4 regions of the Rouxiella sp. S1S-2 genome follow, and region 1 is predicted to be linked to each of the others. Evidence: predicted binding sites of a transcription regulator. Region 1 holds the regulator's gene; each other region holds the start of a gene.
What was found. Region 1 encodes PhoB, which activates phosphate uptake and scavenging genes when phosphate is short. Its sites were predicted from a motif close to CTGTCATAAAACTGNCNNAT; they were not measured.

Region 1 (8,217 bases):
CAAAATAGTCTTCCAGATTTGGATAGACGTCTTTTACCGCATCGCGATTATAGCGAAAATGCATCACGCTAGGGCTTGGAATGGTCATTTTCGCGACCGCATCACCGCTGATGCTTTTCAAAAAGCGGAAGTGTTCTATCATCGGGTGGTCGCCAAACGCCAGCTTGTTTACCACTTTGATGCTGCGCGCCTTAGTCTGCACGCCGTTGAACTGAATGCCCTGTTCTGCGTCATAACCCTCAACGCCCTGCAGGCCCTCGAAGAAATCGAAATGCCACCATGCGCGGCGGAACTCACCGTCAGTAACCACTTGCAAACCCGCCTCACGTTGCTGTTGTACAACGCGACGGATCTCGGTGTCTTCTACTGCACGCAGTTGCTGCGCATCAATTTCACCAGCTTTAAACTGTTGGCGTGCTTTTTTCAACGTTTCAGGACGCAGGAAACTCCCGACAACTTCGGCGCGATAAACGGGATTAGGCTGTGACATTCTTAACTCCTGGCAAGGCATCGATGAACACGTCATCACTGCTATTGATTATCGGGTAGCGCGGCGACCTTAGGAATTAGTTAACATTGTTAATAATACCTCGAGGTTATTTTAGACATCTAGATGTCTAAACGGCTTTAATACTATGCTGCCATGAGAACCCTTCAACACCAAATGACTATTTTTCACCTTACGTGAAAAAAATTCATGTTTGGAGGCAGGGCTTGATATTCAGAAGAAGTGGGTCCGAATGGACCCGCTTAAAAGAGAGGTGTTTTACAATATAAAGGGACGGCGCCAGGCACTAAAAAACAGAGAGTTAGTGCTTAATCTTGGCATTTTCGACGGGCGCTGCGTTCACAATCAACCGGTTGGGCAGTGTGAACATAAAGCGCGTACCGACACCAATTTCGCTCATGATATCCAATCGAGAATGGTGGTGCGTGAGCGCATGCTTGACGATAGCCAGCCCCAAACCACTGCCGCCAGTCTGTCTTGAGCGCGCCTTGTCAACCCGATAAAAGCGCTCAGTCAGACGAGGAAGATGCTGAGGCGCAATGCCCGGTCCGTTGTCACTGACCTGAAACTGCGCGCCCTGCGCCGTATGCTGCCAACTTACCTCAATGCGCGTACCGGTCGGGGTGTGATTAACCGAGTTGTACACCAGATTCGATACGGCGCTGCGCAGCTGATCGTCGTTGCCAAAAACCTTAAGCTGGTCGTTGATCTTGAACACAATCTCATGCCGACCGCCGCTCAGGGTCTGCACCTCGCGCTCCAGCATGCCCAACATCGTTGGAATATCGACCTTTTCCTGCAAATCAATATTGGTTGCGGCTTCAATTCGAGAAAGGGTCAGCAACTGTTTGACCAGACCGTCCATCCTGCGCGTCTGTTCCTGCATAGTGTCAAGCGCCTTGCTGCGAAAAGGTTCTTCGAGCTTGGCGTCTTCCATCATTTCAAGATAGCCCTGTAAAACAGTGAGCGGCGTGCGCAGCTCGTGACTGACGTTGGCAAAGAAGTTACGCCGCGCGCCCTCAAGCTGGCGCATCTGAGTGACGTCGCGCGCCACCATCAGCAGTTGACCTTCAGAGTACGGCATCACGCGAAACTCGACGAAGTGAGCATTGTTGAGTTGCAGCGTCAACGGACGTGAAAATTCTCTCGTCTGTATCCAGCTACGCATCTCAGGGTATCGCAGCAGGTTAAAAAGATGTTGGCCATTATCTTCCGGCCAGCGAAAGCCCAGCAGCTCCTGCGCCAGCCCATTACACCAAAAGATATTGCCCTCTTCGGTGGTGAGTACCACGGCGTCGGGAAGAGATTCGGCTCCGCTGCGAAAACGTTTTATCAGCAACGCCAGCTCTCGCCTTCTGCGGCGGTTGCGCATTTGCATCTGATTCAAGCCGTAAAATAGCGGTTCCCAGCTCCACAGGCCGCTGGGTGGGGTAATACTGCGGTCTAGCCACAGCCAGTGGGAAAGCTTGAGCTGGTTATAATAGTTCCAGCCCAGCGCTGCCAGCGCTGACGCCAGCAACAACCAGGGAAGATAACCAATGAAAATGGCGAGGATCAGCGCAGGCAGGCAAAACATAAACAGCTCGCCGGCCAGCCGTCTCCAGGATAATCGTTCTAACACACAGTATCTCCGCTGTGAGTGAGTGAACTGCCTTTATCAGAATAATAATCCACTCTATTTCATTATGCAGGACGGCGACAACTAAACAACGCCCCAGACGCTTGAATACGCCAGCCAGTGGGGTGAACGAAGGCCGTCAACGCCTGTGCATTCAAAATATAAAGCCTATTAATAACGGGTTGAGAACCTGTAACCCGTTCCGCGAACCGTTTGAATCATTCTATCGTGTCCGCTAGATTCCAGCGCTTTACGCAAACGGCGGATATGAACGTCTACCGTGCGGTCTTCGACGTATACGTTAGTGCCCCAGACGTTATTGAGCAACTGCTCACGGCTGTAAACGCGCTCGGAGTGGGTCATGAAGAAGTGTAGCAGTTTGAATTCGGTCGGGCCCATGTCGAGAGCCAGCTCATTGGCCATCACGCGATGCGACGAAGGGTCCAGACTTAGCCCCTGCATATCAATAACTTCTTCGACAGCCATAGGAGAAATGCGGCGCATCACGGCTTTAATTCGCGCGACCAGCTCTTTAGGGGAAAACGGTTTGGTAATATAGTCATCGGCGCCGACTTCCAGCCCGCGCACGCGGTCTTCTTCTTCACCACGTGCGGTAAGCATCATGACAGGAATATCGCGCGTCAGCGCTTCGCGTTTGAGGTGTTTAATAAACTGAATACCGGAACCGCCCGGCAGCATCCAGTCGAGTAAAATTAATTCGGGGTAAGGCTCAATAAGACGATTCACCGCCGAGTCGAAATCTTCAGCTTCAATGGGCTGGTAACCATTTTGCTCAAGCACAAAACAAACCATTTCACGGATCGGTGCTTCATCTTCCACAACTAATATGCGTCTAGCCATTTGATAGCCTGCCAATAAGTTAGCGAACTTAATTTTGATTTCGGGCGTCATTATGCGTCAGATTTGTGACAGATTTATGAAAAACAGTTTCGCGTGCGACTAAGTGTAGCCAAGCCGTCATATTTGACCCGCGCATTTGTCATAAACACGATTTTTCAACGACATCGCCCGCTGTGGGCGTTTATACTTGCCGCTTGCAACCGCCACCGCGAGACCCTCATGCGACTGATTCATACCTCCGACTGGCATCTTGGTCAGTACTTTTTTACCAAGAGCCGTGCGCCTGAACATCAGGCTTTTCTAACCTGGCTGATAGAACAGGTTGAGCAACATCAGGTAGATGCAGTGATCGTCGCGGGGGATATTTTCGATACCGGTTCGCCGCCAAGCTATGCCCGTGAGCTGTATAATCGCTTCGTGGTCAATCTGCAAAAAACCGGCTGTCAGTTGGTGGTATTGGCAGGCAACCACGACTCAGTGGCAACGCTCAACGAGTCGAGAGAGCTGCTTTCATGCCTGAATACTCAGGTGATAGCCACCGTAGGCGAAGACCTTACGCGTCAGGTATTAACGCTAAATAACCGCCAGGGTCAGCCCGGTGCTGTGCTGTGCGCCATTCCTTTCCTGCGCCCGCGCGACCTTCTGGCAAGCCAGGCCGGGCAGTCCGGCAGTGAGAAACAGCTGGCGCTGCAGGAAGCTATTGCAGCGCACTATTCTTCGCTGTATCAGGCAGCGTGTGCGCGACGAGACGAGCTTGGCCTGCCCTTGCCGATTATTGCGACCGGTCATTTGACTACCGTTGGCGTTACTGCCTCCGATTCAGTGCGCGATATTTACATTGGTACACTGGACGCCTTCCCCGCACAGGCGTTTCCGCCGGTGGATTATGTTGCTTTGGGCCATATCCACCGGGCGCAGAAAATCGCTAAAACCGAGCACATTCGCTACAGCGGATCGCCGATCCCATTGAGTTTTGATGAAGCAAGCAACGATAAAAGCGTGTATTTGCTCGATTTCACCGGTACTACGTTGAACAGCATTGAAACACTGGCCATACCGCGTTCTCAGCCAATGGAAATCATCAAAGGCACGCTGGCCGACATTGAAAAGCAGCTGCTTAGTTTTCAAAATAATGAACCGCAGCACCAAGGCGATCCTCAGAAAAACGTCTGGCTGGATATTGAAGTCGCGACGCAGGACTACCTGAGTGATATTCAGCGCCGCATCCAGAATCTGACCGACCCGTTGCCGGTTGAGGTAGTACTGCTTAGACGCAGCAAGGAGCAGCGGCTGCAAGGACTGCTGCAGCAGGAGAAAGAGACGCTTAAAGAGCTCAGCGTAAATGAAGTTTTCGAACGCCGTCTGGCACAGGAAAATGCGCCCGAAGAGGGGCGCCAGCAGCGCATCCGTACGCTTTTCTCGCAGGTGCTGGAACAGGTTGAAAGCGGGCATTCCTCGGAGGAAAGCGCACAGTGAAAATTCTCTCACTACGTTTTAAAAACATCAATTCACTGGAAGGTGAATGGAAAATCGATTTTACCGCCGAGCCGTTTGCCAGCAACGGGTTGTTTGCCATTACCGGCCCGACCGGCGCGGGTAAAACCACCCTGCTCGACGCCATCTGCCTGGCGCTTTATCACCAAACGCCGCGCCTCGACGTGACCCCGAGCCAAAATGAGCTGATGACGCGCCATACCGCTGAATCACTGGCCGAGGTGGAGTTTGAGGTGAAAGGCATCGGCTATCGTGCTTTCTGGAGCCAGCGACGTGCGGGTAATTCGCCAACCGGTAATCTTCAGGCGCCAAAGGTTGAACTGGCGCTGTTGGCCGACGGCAAAATATTGGCCGACAAAGTACGCGACAAGCTGCCGGCCATCGCCGAACTGACCGGCCTCGACTTCGGGCGCTTTACCAAATCAATGATGCTCTCGCAGGGGCAGTTTGCCGCCTTCCTCAACGCCAAGGCCAATGAGCGCGCCGAGCTGCTTGAAGAGCTGACCGGCACCGAAATTTATGGACGACTGTCTCAACAGGTTTTCGAGCAGCATAAACAGGCAAAAATTGACCTCGACCTGCTGCACCAGCGCGCCGCAGGCATTGAACTGCTGAGCGACGAACAGCGCGTGCAACTCGAGCAGGAACGGGTGATGCTTGCCACACGCGAGAAAGCGCTGAGTCAACAGGCTGAACGACAGCAGAAGGGCCTCAACTGGCTGCAGCAATGGCAAAATATTGAACAAAAAAACCAGCAGTATCAGCAACAGCTGCTTGAGGTGGAGCAACAGACTGCTCTGGCAGCGCCGCAGTTACAGCAATTGGCACGCAGTGAGCCGGCCGAAAAATTGCGACCTTTGTTAAATGAGCGCCAGCGTAATCAGCAACAGCAGACGAGTTTACAGCAGCAGATAACCCAGCTTGCGGCTCAACAGCAGCAAAAACAGGCAGCGATGATGCCGCTGGCCGAGGGTCTAAAAAACGCTGAAAACGACCTAAAACTGTTGCAGCAAGAGCAACTGCGCGAAGAGAAGCTGATCGACGAGCAGGTTCAACCACTGGATAACGCGACAGCCAAGGCTCAGGAAAAACTGAGTGAGCTGCAAAAAGATCGCGCGGATCAACAGAGCAAGCAGCAAAAAATCAGTCAGGATCTACAAAAAATCAATGCCGAACAGGCCCAGCTCGCGCAGCAGGGCAGCCAGTTTAGTGCTAAAGAGGCCGAACTCACCGCCGCGGTTAATCTGCACATGCAGCAGCAGGCAGCACTGGATGCCCAGTCGCCGCAGGCCGCGCTGCGCCAACGTCAGACTGAACTAACAGAGTGGCGCCCTGTTCGCCTCACACTTTCCACGTTGAACCCGCTTTATCAACAGCTCACCCAGCGCATCAGTCGTCAGCAGCAAGAGTTTACGACGCGACAGGCAGAGTTGACTGCCTTTGAGCAACGGCTCACCGAAATCCGAGCGCAGTTTAAACTGCACAAACAGCATCAGCTCGATGTTGAAAAGATTTTGCAGCAAGAACAGCTGATCGTCCGCCTTGAGGCCGAGCGCGCCAGGCTACAAACCGGTGACCCCTGCCCACTTTGTGGATCAACGTCGCACCCGGCCATCGCTGAATATCAGGCGGTGACGCCTTCTGAAACCGCACGGCGAGTTGATGAAATGCGTCAGGAAACGGAGCGTTTGCAGACTGCCGGTACGGAGCTGCGCGCCCGCACTGAATCATTTAAAGAGCAGCAACTGCGACTGCAAAACGCGCTGGAGCAGGACGTCAAACAGCAGGCGGACTACTTCACGCAGTGGCAGCAGGCCTGTGCGACGCTCTCTCTGAGCTTCGGCCCTCAGGAAGATGACGCACTGAAAAACTGGCTCAGCGAGTGTGAACAGGAGGAACGCAGCGTCCAGCAAACGCTTCGTCATTATGATGAGACTTCTCAGGCGCTACAGCGTGCCAAAGAGAATCTTTATGCGGCGCAAAACGAGCAGCAAAAGGTGCAGCAGCAGGTATTATTGCTGGCAGAACGCAGCACCACGCTGCAAAAAATTCTTTCGGAATTAGAACAGCTTGTGAAGCTGCTTGATAAACAGATCGCAGAAAATGAGCAATCATTGGCGCAACTTGGCGCGCAGCGTAAAGAAATCTTCGGCGACAGACAAATTATTCAGGTGCGCGAACAGCTGCGCCAACGGCGTAAAAGCGCGGAACAGGTCCACCTTCTGGCCCATGAAAGCCTGAAAAGCGTACAGCAACAGCTCGACCAGCTCTCGGGGCAACTCGTTAGCCAACAGCAGCAGTTGCAACAGAGCGAAACAAGTCTGCAATTGGCTGAAATTCAATGGCAGCAGGCGCTAGCGACCAGTGAATTTATTGATGAGCAAGCCGTGCTGAATGCCCTGATTGATGAAACATTGCGCCAGCAGTTACAGCAGCTCAAAGAGAAATTGCAGCAGCAGCAGACGCAGGTCCAAACCTTGCTACGTCAGTCGGTTGAGCAGTCTGAACAGCATTTGCAATCGCGCCCCGACGGTGTAAGTGCGCAGGAAACCGATGCCGCGACCCTCGCCAACCAACTTGGTGAACTCGTCGAGCAGCTCAGAACGCTGCAGCAGCGCCAGGGAGAAGTAAATAGCCAATTGTTAGGTGACAGCCAACGTCAGGCCGGTCAGCAGGCGCTTTTTGCGCAAATCACCCAGTCGCAAGAGAAGTTTGACGACTGGAGTTATCTCAACCAAATCGTCGGTTCAAGTGACGGGGCTAAATTCCGTCGATTCGCTCAGGGATTAACCCTTGAACACCTAGTTTATCTGGCCAACAAGCAGATGGATAAACTGCACGGGCGCTATTTCCTGCAGCGAAAAACCAGCGATGCGCTGGAGCTGGAAGTGGTGGATACCTGGCAGGCGGACGCCGTGCGAGACACGCGTACGCTGTCGGGCGGCGAGAGCTTCCTGGTGAGTCTTGCGCTGGCGCTGGCGCTGTCAGACCTGGTCAGCGATAAAACCCGCATTGACTCGCTGTTCCTTGATGAAGGCTTTGGTACGCTGGATGCTGACACCCTCGACACGGCGCTCGACGCATTAGACAGCCTAAACGCCAGTGGCAAAACGATTGGTGTAATAAGCCATGTGGAAGCGATGAAAGACCGTATTCCAGTGCAGATCAAAGTCAAGAAAGTGAATGGACTGGGCATCAGCCGTCTGGATAATGAGTATAAAGTTAATGCTTAACGGCTAACGAGTTAATATCGGCCAATGCGCGAAAACGGATTGGCCGATATTATTTAACGCAGATTTTTCTTCATGAGCGGGAATGACAGCGCTAGCGCAATAATAATCACCAGCACAGTATTGCTCTGAATAAGTACGGTATCTGCTATTCCAAGGATAAACACCGGCAGCATAATAAATAAGGTACCGTAATTTTCTAACGCCCCTTTACGTAAAGAGAAGTAGAATCCGGCAATAAAGAACATCACCAAAGAAACAAAGCCGAAAATCCCCTGTAAAGAGAGGGTTTCGAGTAAATCATTGTGCAAGTGATATATCACATTACGTTTTGCCTCAGGATTACCTCTTTGGTATTGGTCAATATAATCGATAGCTTTCTTATAACGCTGGTCGGCTGACTGCCCTAAGAAACTCGGTTCAATGCTGTGCGCACCTGCGCTCCACATAGAGAATCTGGCACCGATTGAGGTGTCATTATTCGTGTCGTACTCACTAATTTCAGT
Region 2 (8,217 bases), 370 kb from region 1:
CGCTGGACGCTAAAACCACCCTTGGGCCGCTCTCCTCAGCCGATGCTCTGAAAACCTTGACCAAACAGGTTAAAGAGGCGGTTAAACACGGGGCTAAGGTGCACGTCGGCGGTGAAGCTGTCAGCGATAATCCGGGTAACTTCTACCAGGCGACGATTTTGACCGGCATCACCCGTGATAATCCGGCCTATTTTGAAGAGTTCTTTGGTCCGGTGGCGCAGGTTTACGTGGTTAAAAATGATGAGGAATTGGTGAAGCTTGCCAATGATTCGAATTATGGACTTGGCGGTGCCTTGTTCACCCGTGACCTGAATCGCGCACGCAAACTGGCAACGAAAATTGAGACGGGAATGGTGTACGTCAATTCATTGACCGATACCGCACCGGAACTGCCGTTTGGTGGTGTGAAACGTTCAGGCTTTGGCCGCGAACTTTCCGATTTAGGTATCAAAGAGTTTGTGAATCAGAAATTGGTCGTACTGGCCGGTAAACACTGATTTTTAAATCAAAAATCCCCGCATTGGCGGGGATTTTTTCTTTTATTCTGAGCGGAAAATCGCCATTCTAGTACGTTTTGCGTCTTCTGGCTTAAACAAATCAATGTCGTTGCCGATAATATATTTTGCACGCAGCATGGACGAAATCTTATCCATGGTCATGACAATCACGACCAGAATTAGGGTGATAAACATCACCACATCCCAATTCCACAGCCTCATGTTCTCGGCATAAACCAGTCCGACCCCGCCCGCACCAACAAAGCCTAATACAGCTGCCGAACGCGTGTTTGACTCAATCTGATACAGCGACAGCGCCAAAAATGTTGGAAACGACTGAGTGAAAATGCCAAATCGGTGAGTTTGCAGCGGATTGGCCCCCAAAGCCCGCAGCCCACGGCTTGGGGAACGCTCTACCGCTTCGTGCCCTTCAGCAAAGAGTTTACCCAGCAGTCCCAGGTCTTGCATGATAATCGCCAGCACTCCCGCCAAAGGCCCCATGCCAACGGCGCGTACAAAAATCAATCCCCAGATAGCCATGTCCAGGCCGCGCAGCACGTCCATGATACGGCGAATAATCAGTGAAATCGGTCTCAGCACAGGCGTTGACATCACGTTACGCGCCGCCAAAAATGACAGCGGCAGCGCCAGCAGTGAAGCCGTTACCGTACCGGCAAACACGATAGCTAAAGTAATGGCTATCTGCGTAAAATAGTACATTAACGGCCACTGCGAGAAATTCTGCCAGACAAACATGCGGATGAAATACTTACCAATTTCGGCGCAGCCGTGCGTCAGTTGTTGAAAAGAGATGCCGTAAAAACGGAAAAAAAGCAGGTAATAAATCACCACCACCACTGCAGACAGGGCTAATAAACGCAGGTAGCGACGCTGGGCGGCAAAAAGGTGGGGGTGTTGCTGCTTGATGCTGGCGACGCCAGCGGCAGAGAGAGAATCTGTCAGCATCAGAACGTTCCTTCTACAACGCGTTTACGGAGTTTGCCGGAAGCATAATCCATGACTGAAACCACAAGAATAATCAGCAGCAGCGTCATGCTGACCTGGTCATAGCGGTCCAGTTTGATTGAAGTCATCAGCTCCTGCCCTATTCCACCCGCGCCCACCAGCCCTAAAATCGTAGACTGACGGAAGTTGATTTCCAGACGCATGAAGCTGTAGGAGAGAAAAATAGGCTGAACCTGTGGCCAAAGGGCAAAGCGCATCCGCTGCAAACGCCCTGCTCCACAGGCTTTTAACCCGCGCACAGGTTTATCGGAGGCTGTTTCAATCGACTCATAAAACAGTTTGGTCAAGCTCCCTACAGTGTGCAGCGTCAGGGCAATAAACCCAGGAATAGCACCAATACCAAATGCCATCACACACATCACCGCCCATGCCAGTTCCGGCATGGTGCGCAGAAAAGCGACAAAAGTTCGCACGCTGAATTTCAGCCATTTTGGCGAATCAGTATTGTTGGCGGCGATAAAAGCCAGCACCACGGCAAGCGCGGTTGAGAGAATGGTAGATGAGAACGCTAACTGAATAGTTTCCCAAATCAGCGGCAACTGAATATTTAATCGATATCCCCAATACGCCAGCGAACCCTTGGTATGGCCATCGGAAAATAAATCGGCCCAGTGCAACGTCGGGACGGTTTGTACGATATAATCGAAAAAGTGCGGCGCATTAATAAAAATAGTTTTTAGATTTAGTTCTGAAATACTCCCCGCCCACAAATAGAGGACTAACATCAAGCCAGACCAAATCAGCGCCTCTCTTTTTTGCTTGCTGCGTATTTGCTGGTAGTAATGATGAAATTCTGTATTCAAAATAAGGCTTCCACAGTTAATGACGGAGATAAATCTCTGCTCTGCCTGAATAGATATAAAGCAGTTAATAAAGATTAAATTAATTTTTTAAGCAGCCGAATAGCAAGTAAATAAGTCCCCGGGAGTTTATATAATCAACATCCCGGGGAAGAAATACCTAGCCAATATTCCTGCTGCCAGAAAGATAAAGAATATTAGCGACCGCCCTGGGTCAGCTCTTTTTTCATGTCGATAATTTGCTGATAGTCAGCCAGTGTAGCAGGACCAATATGCTGAGTGCCGCCAACAGCTTTAACGAAGCAGGCGTGATCTTCTTTATCCAGCTTATTAATTGCCGCAACCACTTTAGCTTTAAAGTCTGCAGGTAATGAATTGCTCACCAGGATAGGACCGTTAGGAATGAGCGGCGATTCCCAGATGATGCGGATCTTTTTCATCAAATCAGGATTCCCCATACGCATCATGCGTCCGAACGCCCCTGAGGTATAACCGGTTGACGGGTCACCAATCATTGATGCCCAGGCAACTGCACCAGCAAACTGACCGTTCAGCACGCCAAGAATGTCCTGCTCATGACCACCTGAAAAGGTGGTGCTGGAGAAGAAGTGGTTATAGCTGTCGTCGGTATTACCACCAAACTTCTTCTTAAATGCGGCGTTCGGGATGAGGTAACCCGACGTAGAGTCTGGGTCAGCAAAACCGAAGGCGGTGCCTTTCAGGTCTTCCAGCTTTTTATATTTGCTGTCGGCCTTAACCAGAACCACGGAGTGATAGCCACGTGACTGGTCAGTATCGTCGACCAAAATACCTTCAATGCTGACGGCCTTCGGATTATTAAGATAGACCGATGCGAAAGAAGAAGGTGACATGCTTAATACCATATCGACTTTCCCGCCTAACAGGCCCTGAATAACGCCAGAGTAGTCGGAAGAGTTGCGTAATTTAGTATCAACGTTCAGCTCTTTATCAAAGAACTGTTTTACACACATGTTATCGCCGATTTGCTGTGTGGCGTTCTGGCCGCCAAGAATACCTAAATTCAATTCTTTTGGTGCATCTGCGGCCATGCTATTCATTGCTGCCATTGATCCTGCAACAAATACCGCCAGACGTAATAGCTTCTTCATTTAGTAGTAACCTTGTGTAGTAGTTTGGTGAGTTATGCGTTTACCGCTTCACTTTCTTCGCCATAAAGTTTATGCAGGATTGAATCAGTCAGATAATCAGGATGCCCATCATAAATAATCTCGCCATGAGCAATACCAATGACCCGGGTACAGAAATCTTTCACCAGCTCAACAGAATGCAGGTTAACCATCACCGCAATATTGTCTTCACTGACTTTTTTAAGCGCGTTCATAATACGTAAGGTATTTTTAGGGTCGAGTGAAGCCACCGGCTCATCGGCCAAGAGAATTTTCGGGTTTTGCATCAGGGCACGACAAATCGCCACCCGCTGCATCTGGCCGCCCGACAGATTCTCGGCGCGCTGCAGTGCATGAGGCAACATGTGCAGCCATTCGAGCAGTGAAATCGCACGAGCACGGTCTTCGTCGTCAAATTGATTAAAGAAAGATTTCAACGTTGATGTCTGGCTAAGGCGCCCCAACAGCACGTTTGTTAAAACGTCTAGACGAGGTACCAGACAGAAATCCTGAAAAATCATGCCACAGCCTGCACGCCAGCGGCGCAGTGCCTTGCCAGTCAGCCCCGCCAGTTCCTGTTTATCACCGCCGTCGTAATGGCAAACCACGCTGCCTTCACTCAGAGGAATAGTGCCGTTGAGCACGTGAAGCAGGGTTGATTTACCTGCACCGGAGCGGCCAATCACGGCAACAAACTCTCCCGCGTGCAGTTCAAAATTAATATTGTTGAGCACGCGAGAGCCTGACTTGTAGGATTTAACCAGTCCTTTCACGTCTAAAACTTTATTCTGATGCTCTGGCTCGGCCTGAGGGTATTCAGCCTGTGCCAGCTTAAGTTGCGCTTGCGCCATTATGCTGTCTCCGGTTGCTTACAGATTCTGACGCCCATTAAGCGGGACAACTGTGACAGATTGATGATGGTTTAATGGCTAAAAGATGACCCATTAATTATTGAAAAAGCCTATCCTTAACGCCTGACCTAATTATTAGGCCTATGATTACAAGCAAGCTATCGGCAAAACGTGCCGTCATAAAGAGACAGGGAGGCAGAATGACTCAACATCCTCATTCCACATCGACGAGTAACGTTGCGTTGATAGAAAAACTTAAAACCATTTCGGGCAGCCGTAACGTGTTGACGTCGCAAAGTCAGACAGAACGCTATCGAAAAGGCTTCCGCTCTGGAGGCGGCAACGCGCTGGCGGTGGTATTTCCGCAAACTCTGCTTGAGCAATGGCAACTGCTGCAGGCCTGTGTTGAGGCGGATAAAATTGTCATCATGCAGGCAGCCAACACCGGTTTGACCGAAGGATCAACGCCCAGCGGCGATGATTACGATCGCGATATCGTGATTTTCAGCACCTTAAAACTCGACGATATTCAGCTGATTAACGACGGGAAACAGGTCATTAGCTTCCCCGGCGGCACCTTATACCAGCTTGAAAAACGTCTTAAACCCCTAGGCCGTGAGCCTCACTCGGTTATCGGGTCGTCATGCATCGGGGCGTCGGTAGTCGGCGGGGTCTGCAATAATTCGGGCGGCTCGCTGGTTAAACGCGGGCCGGCTTATACCGAAATGGCGCTGTATGCACAGGTAAATGTGCAGGGAGAGCTTGAGCTTATCAACCATCTGGGCATTCGACTTGGCGATACCCCCGAAGAAATTCTGACCCGTTTGCAAAACGAGCAATATACGCCTGAGGATGTTGAAAATGGCGTGCTGCAAGCTTCTGATCATGACTATGCCGAGCGCGTGCGCGATGTCGATGCGGATACTCCCTCACGTTTCAACGCAGACGCTCGACGCCTGTATGAAGCCTCGGGATGTGCCGGAAAATTGGCGATTTTTGCCGTACGGCTTGACACGTTTCAAGCCGAACCGCTGCAGCAGGTATTTTACATCGGCACCGACAGCACCGCCGTGCTTACCGATCTTCGGCGCGGTATGCTTACCCAGTTTGAAAACTTGCCGGTGGCCGGTGAATATATGCACCGGGATATTTTTGATATTACCGAAGTCTACGGTAAAGATACGTTCCTGATGATCGACAAACTTGGCACCGATAAAATGCCAGATATGTTTACCGCTAAAGGTAAATTTGACGCGCGGGTCAGCAAAGTCCCTTTCCTGCCAAAAAATTTCAGCGATCGGGTAATGCAGTGCCTGAGTCGCGCCCTGCCCAATCATTTACCGCCAAGAATGAAGAAATATCGCGACCGCTATGAGCATCACCTGCTGCTAAAAATGAGCGGTGCGGGCGTTGCAGAGGCGCAAAACTTTTTGACCCATTTTTTTGCCGACCGAGACGGCGACTTTTTTGTCTGTTCAGCCGATGAAGGGAAAAAGGCCTTCCTGCATCGATTCGCCGCCGCGGGAGCTGCAGTGCGCTATCACGCCGTGCATGAAAAAGAGGTTGAGGATATTCTGGCCTTAGACATCGCACTGCGCCGCAACGATCGCGACTGGTTTGAAGTGTTACCGCCCGAAATTGATAATAAATTGGTGGCCAAGCTCTATTACGGACACTTTATGTGTCACGTTTTCCATCAGGATTACATCGTCAAGAAAGGGGTAAACAGCAAGGAGTTGAAGCATCAGATGCTTGAAATTCTTGATGCTAAAGGGGCGGAATATCCTGCTGAACACAACGTTGGGCATCTGTATGTCGCCAAACCGCATTTGCAGGCATTTTACCAGCAGGCTGACCCCACAAACAGCTTCAACCCCGGCGTGGGCAAAACCAGTAAACTAAAACATTGGCAAAGCTGATTAGAAAAGAAAATCCCCGCAGGATGAACTATCCAACGGGGATTTAGCGTGCAATTTGTAACCCATCAGTAACCTTGAATAAATTGATAATCAGTCCTCAGTTAAAAGAGTTTTGAACCATAACCCCACATAATCACTGTCAGTGCCAGCAAGAACTCTAGCACCAGCACGCCCATCGCCAGCGTCGAACTGGAGAACAGAAAACCTTCACGATGGTCAATTTCCAGGAAGTTTGGGATCCCCAGATACAGCAAATATCCGCTGTAGCACAGGCCTATCAGGCCGACAAACAGACACAGCCACACCAGTGGATAAAGCGCGACTATTCCGCTAAGAAACATCGGCGTTGCCACATAGCCAGCAAACACGATACAGCTGTTCAGGCTGGGTCGACTTTCATACCGGCGCGCCATCCAATAGATGATTCGCCCCATCAACGCGACGGCACAAAGGATAAGTACGTAAAAAGCCGCTGCAATGGAGGCCGCGGTTAGCATGGTGATTTGTAAATTCTGACCATCACCAAAATTCCAACCAACCTGGGTGGTACCGATAAAGGAACACACCACGGGAATAGCTGCCATAAGCAGAACATGATGGGAATAGACGTGCGTTACCGTTTCATGTTCACGTTGAATACGTTGCAATTCGGGACCTGGACGAGACATCAGTCCCCAGACATGATTGACCATGATACACCCCCTTGCCAGCTGGCAGTCGCCTACAGCGGCCTGAAATCATTCCTTTCACTCTGTTAAATCGAACGAGCAACAGAGGGATAAAAGGTGGCGACCTTATGAACAAGTATAGCGTGTGCTGGCAGAGGTGCGAGCCGCAGAAAAAAGTTTTACAAGTGAGGATGGTAGATAAAAATATAATTATTACTTTGCAACCCATTCGATTAATTTATATCCATCGCGCAACCAATTAAATAAATTATTCTAAATAAAATCAATGAATTTATAATTACTTACATTAATTAAATTTAACAGAATGATTTGCAATACTTTTTAATTAATGGCCAATATAATTCTCCAATTTATTCAATAAATCGCATTCAACATGAGATTTCAAGTTATGTTTTTCCTAACCTGTGCTTGTACGGATAAACATCAATGTTGGTAAAAAGTTAAATATTTTTCGCTGATTTATTTTGCAATTGACACTTAGAAAATAAGTCATATCCATCATATTGACACGGTAAATATAATGCCGTCATTTTCATAAAATCTATATGATGGAAAAGTATTTCAATGATTAAAAAGTTTGATGTGTGTTGCAATAATGTGAATCCATCCTTGCCGTAAAGAACATACCGCATTAATGTTTTGAACACCCAGTAAATATATTGGGGGCTATAGACTCCATTACATAAAGGTAGATTAATAATGAACATTCAAGAATTGATCGATTCTGTAAAAGAAACTGAAATTAATGTAACTGAAACTCAGGTTTCCAAAATGGAAAGTAAAGAAGTTTCTCTTCTCGGGCCAATGAACATGCTCGCATTTGATGTTTAAATCCTTTGCACCCATTTAATGGGTGCTATCTTCATTCAGGAATCCGATATTCTCAGTATTCTAGGAAGAGATGAAATAATTAAAGATGTGTACCTTCTTTCACGAAGTCATGCTGACTCAGGAAAAATTAAAGATGTTGATGACCTGAGGCCATTTTATTTAGATTTCTTAAAAAATCATCAGCCATACCATCCTATTAACCAAACAAATAACATAATTGTCTCTAACGAAGCCGCGGTCAATGCCTTAAGGCTAGCTTACCAGCCAAGTGCTCTCGACGATCTTAATCAGGTTAAATGGTTGGAGAGAAACACAGTGCGGAAAAATATGAAGAATTATCGGAGCTTGTGAGAAATGGTTACGCCCATTTAGTCGAATGTAATTTAGACGTAAAATTGGTATTTGATCTAGTGATCCACACTATTTTTTTCAGGAAGTCTGCAAATAGATCTAGCG
Region 3 (8,217 bases), 4.4 Mb from region 1:
AAACTTATCCCGCTCGAACAGGCGATCAACGCGCGCTGGGGCGATCGCGTAAATGTCAGTTTCTCTCTGCCGGTCTGTCTGGAAGTCATGGCCGGTGGCGTGTCAAAAGGTCACGCGCTGGAAGAAGTGTCCAAGCTGATGGGCTATACGCTGAAAGACTGCATCGCGTTCGGTGATGGCATGAACGACCTCGAAATGCTCAATATGTCGGGTAAGGGCTGTCTGATGAGCGGTTCACTGCCGCGTCTCAAGGCCGCGATGCCGGATGCCGAAATCATTGGTTCCAATGCCGATGACGCCGTGCCTCACTATCTGCGGAAAATGTATTTGAACAACGACCGCTAATCCGTTGTTAAATAAAAAATGCCCGCCAGTTCTGCAATTGGCGGGCATTTGTCGATTTTTCTACTGCCTAAATTCTTAGCCGCGTTTTGCTAACGCCGCCTTGTGCTTGTTTTCGCTGAACATGGTCATCAGCAGCAGGATCACCGCCAGCACGCAGCCGCCAATCATCAGCATAAAGCCGCCGTTCCAACCATAGCTGTCCACCGTATACCCCACGATGGCACTTGCCGCGACCGATCCGCCCAAATACCCAAACAGACCGGTAAAGCCTGCCGCCGTGCCCGCCGCCTTCTTCGGTGCCAGCTCAAGCGCGTGCAGACCAATCAGCATGACCGGCCCATAAATCAGGAAACCAATGGTTATCATGCAGGCCATATCAACGCCAGGGTTTCCTACCGGATTGAGCCAGTAGACCACGGTGGCGATAGTCACCAGCGTCATGAAGAACACACCGGTCGCCCCGCGATTGCCCTTGAACACTTTGTCCGACATCCAGCCGCAAAGCAGTGTCCCCGGAATTCCAGCATATTCATAGAGGAAATAGGTCCACGAAGACTTGTCTAGCGCGAAGTGTTTTACCTCTTTCAGATAGGTCGGCGACCAGTCCAGAATGCCATAGCGCAGCAGGTAGACGAACACGTTAGCCAGCGCGATGTACCACAGCAGCTTGTTAGGCAAAACGTACTGCATGAAAATTTGTTTCGCGGTTAACTCTTTTTCTGCCGAGTCCTTGTCGTAGTCCGGCGGATAGTCATTTTTGTACTCTTCGATCGGCGGCAGGCCGCAGGACTGTGGGGTGTCACGCATCATCACGAAGGCGAATACTGCCAGCGCAATGGCGGCAAAGGCTGGCATATAGAGCGCTGCGCGCCAGTCGTTAAACCACGCCATACCCAGCAGGAACAACAGCGGAGGAATGCCGCCGCCCACATTGTGCGCGCAGTTCCAAACGGAAACGATGCCGCCGCGCTCTTTCTGCGACCACCAGTGCACCATGGTTCTGCCGCACGGTGGCCAACCCATGCCCTGGAACCATCCACAAAGGAACAACAGGACGAACATGATGGCAATGCTTGAGGTTGCCCAAGGCACAAAGCCCATAAACAACATGACAGCGCCTGATAAAATCAGACCGGCGGGCAAGAAGATGCGCGGGTTTGAACGGTCGGAAACCGCCCCCATGATAAATTTCGAAAAGCCGTAGGCGATGGAAATCCCCGACAGCGCCAGACCGAGGTCGCCGCGCGAGAAGCCTTGCTCAACCAAATATGGCATTGCCAACGCAAAGTTCTTGCGCACCAGGTAGTAGGCGGCGTAGCCGAAGAAGATGCCGATAAATATTTGCCAGCGCAGGCGGCGATAGAGTGGATCGATATGAGTGTCGTCAACCGGCGCAATGTGGGCTGCAGGTTTGAAAATACTTAGCATGGATGCCTCCGAGGCATATTCCCTGGGTATTGAAATGTTCCATAACGAGCGTCATTAGAGTCCGAGGCGCGAAGATGGATTGGATTTATGACATTAATGTTACAGATTTATGAATCAAGAGCAGATTCTGCCGGATTTATTAACAATTTGAAATATTGATGCAGGTAAATTGGCGGGGAGAGATCACGTTTTAAGACTTAATCTGGAATTTAATGCGCATTTGTGTTCGTTTTTGAGCGAAATGGCGGGTGAGGCTGAGGGGAAGACACTGCGCGGAGAGAGGCAGTTCCCTCCGCGTTTAATACGTTTTGAATGACTTACTGAACTTTCAAGGTGCTGATAATGGACTCGGCGTCAGTCTGCGCCTGCTGCTGATTATCCGCTGGCAGGGTAATTTGCATCGTCATCAACTGGTTGTCGATTTTAGCCAGTACGATTGATGAGTAGGCTTTCTGACCGGCAGAATTAATCACGCTGTCGTACTGTTGCAGCGTCTGGCCATTAACCTGGATAGATTTGTTAGTCACCACCTGCAGATTGGTGTCACGTTCATGCTGTTGCTGTTCCAGGCGGTTGGCAATGGTTTCCAGTGAGTCAGGCGTTGAGTCGCCCAGAATAACAATCACTGCTTTTTGCCCGGTTTTGTCTGCATAAACGTGCATGTTGTTAGCCTGTGTGCCGAGCTTACCGCTCTGGTCGCTCATGCCTTGGGGCAGTGAAAACGAAACTTTGCCGTCAAGCAGGCTTATTGGCTGCATTGCTGCCGTGGCTGCTGGCGCTGCGCCCTTATCTGCCGATGCGGTTTTATCATCAGTTTTGCCATCGCAGGCGGCCAAACCGGCAACCAGCAGCGTTATTCCCATAAACTTGGCTAATTTGTGCATAGGGCTTCCTTTAAGTTTCACGCACTCTACCCCGTCACTTAGCGCAACGGGTATAGGTAATTGACTTCACGGCCTTTATGGCAACCTATTCAACGCCGAAAAGCAAGTTAGATATTGGCGGTTTTTGTGTCGTCGTTAAAGTGCACAGCATCGGTTTTACCTGATTGAGCAAGGCGCTTAAGTAGGACATTCAACAGCATACCGTACATTGGCAGGAAGAAAATCAGACAAATGAGCAATTTGAAACTGTAGTCGACCAACGCAATTTCAACCCAGTGTTGCGCCATAAATGCGTCGCTGCTTTTATAGAAGGCAATAAAGAAGAACGCCAGCGTATCGCTGATATTGCCCAGGAACATCGCGGCCGTAGGGGCTACCCACCAGCTATTGCGTTGACGCAGACGGTTAAATACCTGTACATCAAGGATTTGCCCGAGCACGTAGGCCATAAAGCTTGCCGTGGCGATGCGTGCGACCATTACGTTCAGACTGCCGAGCGAAGCAAACCCCTGCCAGCTTCCCTGATAGAACAGTGCAGAGATAACGTAGGAGATGGCCAGCGCAGGCAGCATCACTGACAAAATGATGCGGCGAGCCAGCGGAGCACCAAAAATACGTACCGTCAGGTCAGTGGCCAGGAAAATAAATGGGAACGTAAATGCGCCCCAGGTGGTGGTAAACCCAAAGATGGAGACAGGCAGTTGCACCAGATAGTTGCTGGAGGTGATGATGGCGATATGGAATAGCGCAAGCCATATCAACGCGGAAAACCGCTGTTGAGCAGAAAAGGAGTACATAAATTGTGACCTTTTTAGTGGTTGGGGTGAGGGAACCCAATAATGTCTACGGCAAAAACGGCCAGTAGATTAAATTTCGTGCTAAAGACGACGATTTTACCGCCGCGGCGCGCATACTATCCGTTTGCGCAACAAAATACTATCCCCCTTGTTTCACCGTGGGTGCCGCAACGGCGGCTTGCACCGGTGGAAATGCGGGGTAAACTGTCGCGCAATATGTTATCGGTGATGAAGAGAACAGACATGAACGACCCCTTTGACCATGCGGACCAACAGTTAGATGCACAGGGCCTGCGCTGCCCGGAGCCAGTGATGATGGTGCGCAAAGCGGTGCGCAAGATGAACGACGGCGAAACGCTGCTGATTATTGCTGACGATCCTGCGACCACTCGCGACATTCCCGGCTTCTGCCGCTTTATGGAGCATACTTTGCTGGCGTTTGATACCGAACAACTGCCTTACCGCTTTCTGTTGAAAAAAGGCACCGGCGTTTAAACACGCCAGTGCCCTTAGTCAGCGCATTTTACGCGCGGGACCGCACTACAAAACTGATTTTTTTATGATTTTTTCCTGAGTAGGCGCAGCGCATTGGCGGTCACCAGCGCGGTTGCACCCGAATCTGCCAACACGGCCAGCCACAGGCCGGTGAGTCCCATCAGCGTGGTGACCAGGAAAATAGCCTTCAGGCCAAGCGCAATACTAATGTTTTGGCGAATATTGGCGCGCGTTGCCCGTGAAAGGCGGATCATATGCGCCAGTCCGCTTAAGCGATTGTGGGTCAGTGCGGCGTCCGCTGTTTCTAACGCGACGTCAGTGCCGCTGCCCATCGCGATGCCAATACGCGCTGCCTTCATTGCTGGGGCATCGTTAATGCCGTCACCAACCATTGCAGTCACGCGGTGCTGACCTAATTCGGCCACTGCCTGTACTTTGTCCGCGGGCAGTAACCCCGCCTTGAAATCAATGCCTAGCCTTGCAGCAATACTGCGCGCGGCCAGTGGGTTATCACCGGTCAGCATCACCGTCTCAATCCCCAGGCTTTTCAACTCTGCCAGTGCGCTAACGGCATCTTCACGCAGTTTGTCCTGCATTGCCAGCAGGCCAAGAACGCGCTGTTCTACAAGCACCACGACAACCGTTTTGCCGTCTGATTCCAACGCAGTAATTTGCGCAATCGCGACAGGCGTTAACGTGTTCTGAGGCAGATGTTTAGGTGCCGCGACCAGCACGTGCTTATCATTCACCCAGCCCTCAACCCCAACGCCGGCCAGTGCTTTGCGTCGATCGGCAGTCAGTGGCGGATGAGCTGCAGCGGCGGCAATAATGGCTTTTGCCAGCGGATGATGCGAGCCAGCTTCCACCGCCGCCGCCATCGCCAGCACCTGCTCTACCGGCACATCGGCCAGCAAAACAGTGTCGGTGACTTCCGGTTTGCCCTCAGTCAAAGTACCGGTTTTATCTAGCGCAATTGTGTCTACCAGTGCCAGCTGTTCTAGCGCAGCGCCGCCTTTAATTAGCGCACCCTGACGCGTTGCGGCAGCCAGACCTGAGGTAATGGCGGCAGGCGTTGAGATAACCAGCGCGCAGGGACAGCCAATCAGCAACAGCGTCAGACCGCGATAAATCCAGGTATCCCAAGGCAGGCCCATAGCCAGCGGCGGGATAATAATGACCAGCAGCGCCATTAGCATAATGACCGGCGTGTAGTAACGACTGAAGGTGTCGAGGAAGCGCTCGATAGGCGCGCGACGCTCTTCGGCTTCTTCAATCAACTGCAGGATTCGGTCAATGGCGCTTTGCCCTGGGGCCGAGGCGACCTGCAGTTGCGCAACGCTGTCGATACACAGGCTGCCTGCTGGAACTTTCTCGCCCGGCTGGCGCTCGACAGGCACGGACTCGCCGGTCAATGCACTTTCGTCAAAGCTTGCGGCGGCCTGCACTAGCACAGCATCCACCGGCAGACGCCCACCGGCGGCGACTTCAATGATGTCGTTTTGCTGCAGGCTGGCGACCGGCACGGTTTGCAGTTTACCGGCTACTTTTTTCTGCGCACTTTCAGGAATCAAGGCCATCAGGGCTTTTATGCCACTGCGGGCGCGGCTGGCGGCAAAGGCCTCAAGCTTTTCACCGACCATAAACAGCAGCAGCACCATAGCGGCCTCGGCGGTCGCGCCGATAAACAGCGCGCCGATGGCGGCAATGCTCATCAAGGTTTCGATGGCAAACGGCGTACCGCTGCGCGTTTGTTTGATTGCCTGAACCAATACCGGCCAAAGCCCCACCAGCGTAGTAACGATAAAGGCGATGTTGCCCCAAGGATGAGTAAACTGTGCCAGCGCGGTGCTGAGCAGCATCATGATTATCAGGCCGATAAGCGGGGCATTTTCTTTCAGGCGAGAGGGCGCAACCTGAGGAAGATCTGATTTTTTTAGCGTAAAGCCGGCGGCGGTGACGGCGTTTATTACCTGTGAAGAAATATCCTCATTGGCATCGACAACCAGTTTTTCGGTAGCAAACAGTACTTTCGCATTGTTGACATGAGGCAGGCCGCTGACCGCATTTTCAATCTTGCGCGCACAGCTGGGGCAGTCCATACCGGAGACCAGCCAACTGTAGCGCTGGCTATCAGGGGCTGCTGCGCCTATATCGCTGGGGCTTTCCTCATCACCACCTCCGCCGTCACTGCCATCACTACAGCAGCTCTCTTGAGTGGGTGAGTGCTCACTGGGTGGCGTTACGTTACAACACGACGTGGTGGTTACTGGGCCTGATTCGCTGCAGCAACTCGCCGGATGTGGGCCCGCTGGCTTGATGGGGGTGATTTTCTTAAATGCCATTGCGCGAGGCGCGGAGGACGCGCAGCTTGTGCCACAGCGTTTGGAATGATGATGCTGTTGTGTTGACATAGAATCTCCTGATGCGCGTTGTTGAGCGCTGATTTCAGGAGTCTACACCCTGGAGTAAACTCCAGGGTCAAGTCGAAAACGTCGATTAAAGATAAAGCGAGCGTACGATCAGGAAGTGTCCGGCAAAATAGCAGGCGGCAACAATCGCATCGGCGGCGCGGAACTTGAAGCGGTAGTGACTGATAGTCCACACAATATTGGCCAGCAGCAGCAAAATTGAGCCACACAATACCGAAAAAGCCAAGTCGGTGCTGCGGTAAAAGTATTGTTCACCGGCAACCCACACCATTAACAGCGTCATGACGATAAAGGTCATCACCGCCCAGCGCATTTCCTCGAGCCTGCTCCAGATAATCGCCAGTAATATCACGCCGACGACCGCCAGTATTGCCGGCAGTGGCCAGAAAAAGGTAAAGCTCATCTGGCTGGCAAAACTCAGGGTATAGAGAAGATGCGACAGGAAAAAAGCCCCGATGGCATACAGATAACGCTCGCGGGGCAGCAGCAGCAGCGCATCGGCAATCAGCGTGGCCATCAGGCCCAGCACAATCAGATAACCGTTGGTGCCCATTACCGGTGCCTGCCAGGCGAGCAGCATCAGCAGCAGCAGGGTGACAGGTTTGAACACCCATCCCTGCCAGCGAGGCCCACGATAGCGCGCGTCGACATACAGCCAACCCGAAAGAAATACAGCAATAAACGGCCAACTCATTGTTTATCCTTATCTATGAAAAGTAAGCAAAGAACTGCCAAAAACGGCAGAGCGATACCCGCTCCACCTCATGCTTTCAGTGTAGGAGAGGCACGGGGTGGCCGACAATCTTAAAAGATACTTAAAATTTAGCGCGAAGAGGTAAAGCGGGATTTCAGAGAGTTTGGTTTAGCTTTGGTATAGCTTTAAGACACCGCGCAGTGAACGTGCGCAGTGCTTATCAGCGTAGGATTACTTCTTCGGCATCGGCGGCTGTTTCTTCTGCCAGGCCATTAATTCAAATACGCCAAACAGGAAAATACGCAGTTGCAGCCAAGCGCCAATAGGAGCCTGATCTTTACCCTGAGTGGCTTTGAGCAGCATCACCTGCAAACCGTGCATGAAAAACATAAACACCATCGCTACATCGAGGAAATATTTCATCGGTTTAGGGAAGGGGTGAATGATGTTAGACAGCAAAAAAATCCAGATGCAAAGCATCAATAAACGACCAATATTAATTAACATCTGACTGCTCCTGTGGCGAGGCGTCAGCAGCAAGCGTGACCTCGCAGTGATATAAGCGGTAGGCAACTTGCCCGGCAATCTTTTCCCGATGCAGGCGCCAACTGGCGGGCACGGGGATTGCGCCGTGTTCTACTTCTGATTCAATGTATATCCAGGCCTCGTCTGCCAGCCAGCCGTTGGCGTCGAGCAGGCCAATAGTGTCTTGCAGAATGCCTTTGCGAAACGGCGGGTCGAGAAAAACGACGTCATACACCTGACCATTTTTAGACAGCCAGTTCAACGTATTGACGTTAACCACTTGGCCATTTTGCGCGTTAAGCAGTGCCAGATTTTTTTCAAGCTGCTGCGCCACCGGCTTTTCGAATTCCAGTAACGTCGCGCTGCCAGCATAACGAGACAGCGCCTCAATACCGAGCGCACCGCTGCCGGCAAAGCAGTCGAGGCAACGCGCACCCTGAATAACCGGAGCCAGCCAGTTAAATAACGTTTCTCTGACCCTGTCGGTGGTCGGCCGCAGTCCTGGGCTATGCGGCACCGGTAGCTTGCGTCCACGCCATTGCCCGCCAATCAGGCGAATTTGGCCAGCAGCCGGAGTTTGCGGTTTTTTTGCCATAATTTTGCTTGTAGATTCTGGTTGT
Region 4 (8,217 bases), 4.0 Mb from region 1:
TGGACGCCTGCTGTTGTGGGTCACTGGCAAGCAGCGTGCGCATACCGCCGCGTTGGTCGCAGGCAATAACCAGCATGGCACCGTTTTGACCACAAATCTGCTGATAGCCGCGTAATTCAGACGTTGACAACTTTGACATGGAACTCTCCTTTGCGTGAAATTTATTACAGATTAAAAAATCTCGATTACACTGGACGCTCTGTCGTTTCCCTTGCTCTCAAGGGAGGCCGAAAAATCATGAAAAACGCCGGTTTTAAAGGGTTTAAGCCCTGAGTGGAACATTGCTTTCTCACCGCTATTGAGCAATAATTCCTCAACCGACGCATTGAGTGTAATTCATTACTGAAAGGAATTTCAAGCTGAAAGAGCCAATTTTGCAAGATATTGCAGCAACGCGCACATTAATGCACATGGTAGCGAAGCTTCATTACGAGTCCGATATGTCGCAAGTCGAGATTGCGCGCAAGTTGGATGTCTCAACCGCGACCATCTCCCGACTGCTTAACAAAGCTCGCGCAGCAGGCATAGTTCGCATAGAAGTCATCGGGTTATCTTCACCCGAAAACATGACCGCCGATCTCGTTCAGCGCCTCGGCCTTAAGCATGCCTATGTCGTGGACGCGCCGCCGAACAATGTGTTGGATGCGCTGCGTACGCCACTGGCTTCGCTGCTTTCACAGGCAGGATTAAGCGCTGGCTCGGTATTAGGTATCGGCTGGGGACGTGCGGTAAGAGAGGTAACGCTGGCAGGCCTGCCGCGATTGCCGGGCGTGCTGACCGTCGCGTTGAACGGCGGCATGCAGCAGGCGGCCCCACATTTTCAAATTACCGAATTTGTTCGCCGCGCGGCCGAGCAGATGGAAGGCACCCCTTACTTCCTGCATGCGCCTTACATTTCGTCGCCGGAGCTGCGGGAAGCCTTTTTGCGTGATCTCAGCGTGCAGGAAATTATTTCTCTGTGGGACAGGCTGGACGTGGCGATTGTCGGTGTAGGTCTGACTCACGAGCCAAAACCGAGTGAAAGCAGCACCGCCACGCCGGGCGAGCAGGCGCTGAGCCACGCCACGGGCGACGTTTTACGTCATTACATCACTGAGGCTGGTGAAATTCTGCATTGGGAAGGAGAAGAGCGCATGATTGCGGCATCGGTTGAGCAGCTGCGCCGCACGCCGCTGACCATTGGCGTAGCCGCTACGCCGGAGAAAGCCGCCGCCATTATCGGCGCCGTTCGTTCAGGCATGATTAATTCATTGGTGACCGACGTGAATACCGCGCAGGCCATTTTGGACCGCCTGCCGATAAGCTAAACAATAAAAAGCGCTTGGCTTACTCCCAAAATGGGAGATTAAGCCTGAGTTGCACTCAAGGGCAATACGCTGCTGTAGACGCTAGGTGAGTTGAATTATTCCGCACGCGTCTTAATCAAGTCTTGTGCGCAGGCCCATGCCGAGCTCCAGGCCCACTGGAAGTTGTAGCCGCCGAGCCAGCCGGTGACGTCGACCACTTCACCGATAAAATACAGGCCGGGGACGGCGTTGGCGACCATGGTTTTAGACGACAGCGCCCGCGTGTCTACGCCACCTAATGTGACTTCGGCGGTGCGGTAACCCTCAGTGCCGTTCGGCTGAACCTGCCAGTTTTGCAATTGTTCAACCAACGCGGACTGCTGCGCAGGGTTGAGCTGCTTGAGCGTGACGTCGGGAATTTGTTCCAGCGTCTGCAAACACTCCACCAGCCGCTTGGGCAAATGCAAAGACAGGGTGTTTTTCAAACTTTGGTTAGGATGTTCTTGACGCTGCTGGTTTAAAAACCCCGCCAGGTCTAAGCCAGGAAGTAAGTTAACGCTTACAAACTCACCGGGTTGCCAATAGCTGGAAAGCTGTAAAACCGCCGGTCCGGAGAGCCCGCGATGGGTAAAAAGGATACTCTCACGAAACACGGTACCGTCTTCGGCAGTCAGCACCGACGGCACCGACACGCCTGAGAGGGTCTGCAAATGGTCCAGCAGCGGCTTATGCAGGGTAAAAGGCACCAATCCGGCGCGGGTTGGCAGTATTTTAAGGCCAAACTGCTCGGCAAGGCGATAGCCAAACGGTGAGGCGCCAAGACCCGGCATTGAAAGCCCACCGCTGGCCACAACAAGTGAGTGAGTGCTCACAACCTGACCGTTTAGCGTAATGTTGAAGCCCCGTTCAGTTTTTTCCACCGCGCTGATTTCACTGCGCAGGCGAACCGTGACCTGACCCTTTTGGCACTCCTGTTCCAGCATCGACACAATTTGCTGAGCGGAGTCGTCGCAAAACAGTTGGCCCAGGGTTTTTTCATGCCAGGCAATGCCGTAACGGGTGACCAGGTCGATAAAGTCCCACTGGGTATAGCGCGCCAGTGCAGATTTACAAAAATGGGGGTTTTCGGATAGATAGGCCGCAGGTTCGGCATAAAGATTGGTGAAATTACAGCGGCCACCGCCGGACATCAGGATTTTGCGGCCCAGTTTTTTGCCGTTATCAAGCAACAGTACTTTACAGCCACCTTGGCCCGCCTCTGCAGCACAAAACATTCCTGCCGCACCGGCACCAATGACTACAACGTCGTACTGTTCCACAAAAACCTCTCTGAATGATGCTTTTTGGTTGAAAAAAACCTTGGTTAGCGAACAAAAAGCGTGCAATTCAGCTTCTTGCGCGCCCGATTGTAAGCGCTGTAGCGAAGATACGCCAGATAACTGCAGAATAATCAGCGCAGGTAACGAAATGTTTCATAAGCAAAACCCCTTTTAAATCAATGAATTTAAAAGAGTCTCTTTGCACATGGCTAATTTTCAACCTACGTTTAGTCAAAAAAATGTCATATTTTCCTTTTCCACCCACCCTGTTCTCGCAGATAATGCGCGGCGTTCATGTCCACAAACTGGCGTAACAATTATGCTGCATTTATTCGCCGGGTTGGATTTCCATACCGGCCTGTTATTGATTCTCGCACTACTGTTTGTGCTGTTCTACGAAGCCATCAACGGCTTTCATGACACGGCTAACGCAGTAGCGACTGTTATTTATACGCGCGCTATGCGTTCGCAACTTGCGGTTGTGATGGCTGGCGTATTCAACTTTCTCGGCGTCATGCTTGGCGGCTTGAGCGTGGCCTATGCCATTGTTCACCTGTTGCCAACCGACTTGCTGTTGAACGTGGGTTCCGCGCATGGTCTCGCTATGGTGTTTTCAATGCTATTGGCGGCGATTATCTGGAATCTGGGAACCTGGTATTTCGGCCTTCCGGCCTCCAGCTCCCACACGCTCATCGGTGCCATTATCGGCGTAGGATTAACCAACGCGCTAATGACCCACAGCTCGATAGTGGATGCCTTAAACATTCCCAAAATGATCGGCATTTTCCTGTCATTAATTATCTCGCCGCTGGTAGGGATGATTATTGCCGGAACCATGATTTTTGTGCTCCGTCGCTACTGGAGCGGGAATAAAAAACGTAAACGTATTCACCTGACGCCGGCAGAACGCGAGAAACAGGATGGCAAGAAAAAACCGCCATTCTGGACGCGTATTGCCCTGATCCTTTCGGCCATCGGGGTAAGTTTTTCCCATGGCGCGAACGATGGTCAGAAAGGCATTGGCCTGATCATGCTAGTGCTGATTGGCGTAGCGCCCGCGGGCTTCGTGCTTAATATGAACGCGACGGGTTACGATATTACCCGTACCCGTGACGCCGTAAATCACCTGCAGCAGTACTATCAGCAACACGCTGATGCGTTGCCGCACGTGGTGGCATTGACGCCGCTGGTGCCTGCGCCAACCGACACCAGCAACGGTGCACCGGTTGAGTTCCACTGCATTAACTCGCAGGCAATGGAAGCGATAACCCGCTCTCAGGCAATGCTGGCTAACTTACAAAGCTACAGTGACCTGGCGCCGGAGCAGCGTAGCCATATGCGTCGCCTGCTAATGTGCGTGGCGGATACCGCAGATAAAACGGCTAAACTGGAAGAAACCAGCTCTGCCGATAAGCGTTTCCTTAACGACTTGCACAGCGATTTGCTGCAAACCGTTGAGTACGCGCCAATCTGGATCATTGTCGCTGTGGCTCTGGCGCTCGCGCTGGGAACGATGGTGGGTTGGAAGCGCGTGGCGACCACCATTGGTGAGAAGATTGGTAAAAAAGGCATGACCTACGCGCAGGGTCTTTCTGCACAGGTTACCGCAGCCGTATCGATTGGCGTGGCAAGTTATACCGGTATGCCGGTTTCGACGACTCACGTACTGTCCTCGGCGGTAGCAGGCACCATGATTGTTGACGGCGGTGGCGTACAGAGTAAAACCATCAAGAACATTGCGCTGGCGTGGTTACTCACTCTGCCCGTCTCAATTTTACTTTCTGGCGTACTCTACTGGCTGGCGCTAAAACTGATCTAATCGGCTTTATGCGTAAAAATAGGCGGTGCATGAAAATGCATCGCCTATTTTTTTACTCTTATATCGATACTCACTGTCGTTTTACTCTCATTCAACGGTCCTTATTTCAATGGGATTCAATACCAAATCAGCATCGCCAACATACTGATAAGAATTAATCCGCAAAGTGCAGTCGTAAGCACAAATTGACCGCGAACCCTTTCACAACGGCGGATAAACTCAGGGTCGTGGTGATCGACATACCGCTGAGCATAGATATAACGCACTAATCTTATCTGTTTACTCGGCTGTCCGTGGGCCGTAAAAAATCCACCGCCGTCAACATATTGATAAAGAAGCGGATCGCATCCTCGCAGGACGACCAACAGTGCGCGCAGAGAAGAGTAGTAACGCAGCATATTTACGACACAAACCACACATAAAGCCCAAAATAGCGCAACGGGACTTACCATGATTCCCCCTTAAGGCGACATCGAAACGCATCGGCAAACTGCCGCATGTTTCCCGCCCTTACTCTCTTCTTATGACTTAATCCCCTGGGCAATTTTCTGCCCGCCCCCCAGACTCTTTCCGGGCTAGCACCTTCAGCGTGGGCTTCACTTTCGTGAAGAGACGACGTGTCGTTCTCGCGCCTATTATTGAGTGTAGGAAATGAAATATAAATCGGGGAGCAAAAAAGCAATTTTTCTGGCGCAGCGCCCTTATGAACAATGTGATACGCATCAGTGATGCCCACCAATGATGGCACTGCATCTCGCGTTTTAGCGCTATACTTGAGGTATGATAAGTTTTCAGCCTGTTGTTTATGCAACGATTAGCTTATGCGCCCCCTAGTTTACGCAGCAGTGACAGGACGACACTCAGATAATCCGAATTAACGTTAAATGACTTATGGAAGGAGTTTCTTATGGCTTATAAACATATTTTGATTGCGGTTGACCTTTCTCCAGAAAGCAAAGTGCTGGTTGAAAAAGCGGTCTCTCTTGCCCGTCCATACAACGCCAAAGTGTCTCTTATCCACGTTGATGTGAATTACTCGGACCTCTACACCGGCCTGATTGACGTCAACCTTGGCGATATGCAAAAGCGCATTTCCGAAGAAACCCACCATGCTCTGAGCGAGCTGTCTCAAAATGCGGGCTACCCTATCGCTGAAACGCTTAGCGGCAGCGGTGACTTGGCGCAGGTGTTGGTTGATGCGATTAAAAAATATGACGTAGACCTGGTGCTGTGCGGCCACCATCAGGACTTCTGGAGCAAGCTGATGTCCTCGGCTCGCCAACTGATCAATACTGTTCACATCGATATGCTTATCGTTCCCCTGCGCGACCCTGAAGACGCGGTAGAATAAGAACGGCCGTCTAGGCAGGTTTTTTCCGGGGTGCAGCTCTGTACCCCGGCATAATGCATTTCACGATATAATGATTTAGCTCAAATTTCCCTTTATTAAATTTGTATTAACTTAAATCTAACTATACAAAGCGGTTTGTTTCACTTATAGCTAGAGGTTCATTTGTGAACAAATGGATTTTGTTAGCCTATGGACATCTATTCTTGCCTGAAAGATCGCTCGCCGCCGCTTCCCTGCCACTACAGTATTGAAACTGCAGCCCAGTATTGTGGCGTATTGCCCGCAACGCTGCGTGCGTGGCAGCGCTATGGCCTGATTAACCCTGAGCGCGATGAGAGAGGGAGCTGCTGGTACAGCGAAAGCGATCTCACCCGCCTGCATGCGATCCTGAAAAAGGTCACCGCCGGAGTACCGATCGCGCTGATCCCTCCGTACCTTAACGAGCCAGACGTCCACCCTGCCTGCGAGGGAAAAATTAAGCGCCAAAACAGCAGTTGGCGCGGTTTGCAGGCCGAGATTTTAGAGTGCCTCGGTGAGGGGAAATTGCAGAAACTGCGGCGTATTCTCTGGCGTTTTGGCCGCGAATATCCACTGCATTGCCTGGTCAATAAGGTGCTGCGGCCGATAAGAGAATTTTTGGCAACCCGCAGCCAAGGTGTGTTGAGTCAGCAAAAAGGTCTGCTAGACAGCATTATTATTGAATATGCGACTTACGTGATGCGCACCACACGCAGCCATCCCGAGACGCAGGTTTTACTGCTGCCGATGCAAATCGACGATCCTCTGGAGTTGTGGCTTGAGGCACTAAAACTGGCGGGTGAAGGGCTAAACGTGGAGTTAATAAGCCTTGAGGTGAATGACCCTGATCTGTCGGCGTTTAAGGTTGAACATTTCATGATCTGGTCAGACAGCACGCTGGACTCACGCCAGCAGGCCAAATTTGACCGCTGGCTGAATCAGGGCCTGCCGGTAATGCTGGTCGGCAAAGCCGCGAACTTTAAAGTGGCGTGTAAATATCAAAACGGTGACTTTTAGTCGTCACGGCCGCCTGAGCAGGCGTGTCGGCCATCGGCGGTGCATAGTCCGGCCGCTTTACCACAATACGCTTGGTGGCTAAACGACGCGCGGGCTCGAGCAGGCCATCGGCGTCTTCATCGGCGCCCACCAGCCCCTGAAATACCCGCATCTCCTTTTTGACCAGCGCACTTTTCTGCCGGTGAGGATACATGGGGTCCAGATACACGACCTGTGGTCGCGGCGAAATATCAGCGAGCGCAGTCAAGCTTGAGCCGTGTAACAGCGTCAAACGCTGCTGCAGCCAAACGCCGATTTCCGCATCGCGATAGCCACGCATCAGCCCGTCGTCGAGCAATGCCGCCACCACCGGATTACGTTCAATCATTCTTACTCGGCAACCTAGCGCCGCCAGCACAAAGGCGTCACGCCCCAGCCCCGCCGTCGCATCGACCACGTCGGGCAAATAACTGCCTTTAATCCCTACCGCCTTGGCAACCGCCTCGCCGCGCCCGCCGCCAAAACGCCGACGGTGGCCCATCGTTCCCCCCACAAAATCGACGTAAATCGCGCCAAGCTTAGGCTCATCGCGCTTGCGCAACTCAAGTCTTTCAGGGGTCAGCACCAGTGCCATCAGGGCATCAGGGTCAGAAATCAGTTTCCAGCGTTCGGCCAGAATAGATAAGGCGCCTTCATCGGCGCCTTCTTCACATGCTAAAAACACACTCACGGGATGTCGTTATCCTTCAAGGCTCAGCTCTTTGATATCATAATGACGCAGCATAGCATCCAGCCGTGGCTCACGGCCACGGAAGCGTTTAAACAAGTCCATTGGCTCTTCAGAACCGCCACGCGTCAGGATGTTATCCAAGAACGACTGGCCCGTTTCACGGTTGAAGATACCTTCCTCTTCAAAGCGCGAATAAGCATCGGCAGAGAGTACTTCAGCCCACAGATAGCTGTAATAGCCTGCCGCATAACCGCCGGCAAATATGTGGCTAAAGGCATGCGGGAAGCGGCCCCAGCTCGGTGAAGGCACCACAGCAACCTGTTTTTTAATTTCCGCCAGCGTCTCAAGAATGCGTGCACCCTTGGCCGGGTCATATTCGGCGTGCATGCGGAAGTCGAACAGGCCGAACTCCAGCTGGCGTAGAATAAACAGCGCTGCCTGATAATTTTTAGCGGCCAGCATCTTCTCTAGCATTTCTTGCGGCAGCGGCTCGTGAGTCTCGTGGTGGCCAGAGATAAACGCCAGCGCCTCAGGCTCCCAGCACCAGTTTTCCATAAACTGGCTCGGCAGCTCGACGGCATCCCACGGCACACCGCTAATACCGGCAACGCCTGAAGTTTCAACCTTGGTCAGCATGTGATGCAGGCCGTGGCCGAACTCGTGGAACAGCGTGGTCACTTCGTTATGGGTAAACAGCG

Region 2: the regulator PhoB is predicted to act here: its motif matches at 4,373-4,392, upstream of phnC (phosphonate ABC transporter ATP-binding protein).
Region 3: the regulator PhoB is predicted to act here: its motif matches at 1,870-1,889, upstream of glpT (glycerol-3-phosphate transporter).
Region 4: the regulator PhoB is predicted to act here: its motif matches at 2,834-2,853, upstream of pitA (inorganic phosphate transporter PitA).

What each region holds. Positions count from the first base shown of each region.
Region 1 covers NZ_WFKL01000001.1:4,436,543-4,444,759, forward strand. Annotated here, with positions in the region: gene GA565_RS20375 (cobalamin-independent methionine synthase II family protein) at 1-490, opposite strand, end outside; gene phoR (phosphate regulon sensor histidine kinase PhoR) at 810-2,129, opposite strand; gene phoB (phosphate response regulator transcription factor PhoB) at 2,298-2,987, opposite strand; gene sbcD (exonuclease subunit SbcD) at 3,207-4,463, shown strand; gene sbcC (exonuclease subunit SbcC) at 4,460-7,714, shown strand; gene GA565_RS20400 (O-antigen ligase) at 7,768-8,217, opposite strand, start outside.
Region 2 covers NZ_WFKL01000001.1:4,068,330-4,076,546, forward strand. Annotated here, with positions in the region: gene GA565_RS18640 (NAD-dependent succinate-semialdehyde dehydrogenase) at 1-497, shown strand, start outside; gene phnE (phosphonate ABC transporter, permease protein PhnE) at 540-1,463, opposite strand; gene phnE (phosphonate ABC transporter, permease protein PhnE) at 1,463-2,326, opposite strand; gene phnD (phosphonate ABC transporter substrate-binding protein) at 2,521-3,453, opposite strand; gene phnC (phosphonate ABC transporter ATP-binding protein) at 3,486-4,322, opposite strand; gene dld (D-lactate dehydrogenase) at 4,523-6,241, shown strand; gene GA565_RS18670 (Yip1 family protein) at 6,343-6,933, opposite strand; gene GA565_RS24900 (hypothetical protein) at 7,630-7,761, shown strand; gene GA565_RS18675 (HEXXH motif-containing putative peptide modification protein) at 8,058-8,217, shown strand, end outside.
Region 3 covers NZ_WFKL01000001.1:10,508-18,724, reverse strand. Annotated here, with positions in the region: gene yigL (sugar/pyridoxal phosphate phosphatase YigL) at 1-345, shown strand, start outside; gene glpT (glycerol-3-phosphate transporter) at 421-1,773, opposite strand; gene GA565_RS00085 (DcrB family lipoprotein) at 2,091-2,657, opposite strand; gene GA565_RS00080 (7-cyano-7-deazaguanine/7-aminomethyl-7-deazaguanine transporter) at 2,765-3,454, opposite strand; gene tusA (sulfurtransferase TusA) at 3,698-3,949, shown strand; gene GA565_RS00070 (zinc/cadmium/mercury/lead-transporting ATPase) at 4,012-6,360, opposite strand; gene GA565_RS00065 (lysoplasmalogenase) at 6,446-7,072, opposite strand; gene GA565_RS00060 (DUF1145 family protein) at 7,304-7,579, opposite strand; gene rsmD (16S rRNA (guanine(966)-N(2))-methyltransferase) at 7,569-8,192, opposite strand.
Region 4 covers NZ_WFKL01000001.1:449,508-457,724, reverse strand. Annotated here, with positions in the region: gene GA565_RS02120 (tagatose-bisphosphate aldolase) at 1-139, opposite strand, end outside; gene GA565_RS02115 (sugar-binding transcriptional regulator) at 375-1,307, shown strand; gene GA565_RS02110 (NAD(P)/FAD-dependent oxidoreductase) at 1,403-2,605, opposite strand; gene pitA (inorganic phosphate transporter PitA) at 2,925-4,424, shown strand; gene uspB (universal stress protein UspB) at 4,541-4,876, opposite strand; gene uspA (universal stress protein UspA) at 5,332-5,775, shown strand; gene GA565_RS02090 (MerR family transcriptional regulator) at 5,965-6,810, shown strand; gene rsmJ (16S rRNA (guanine(1516)-N(2))-methyltransferase RsmJ) at 6,773-7,519, opposite strand; gene prlC (oligopeptidase A) at 7,529-8,217, opposite strand, start outside.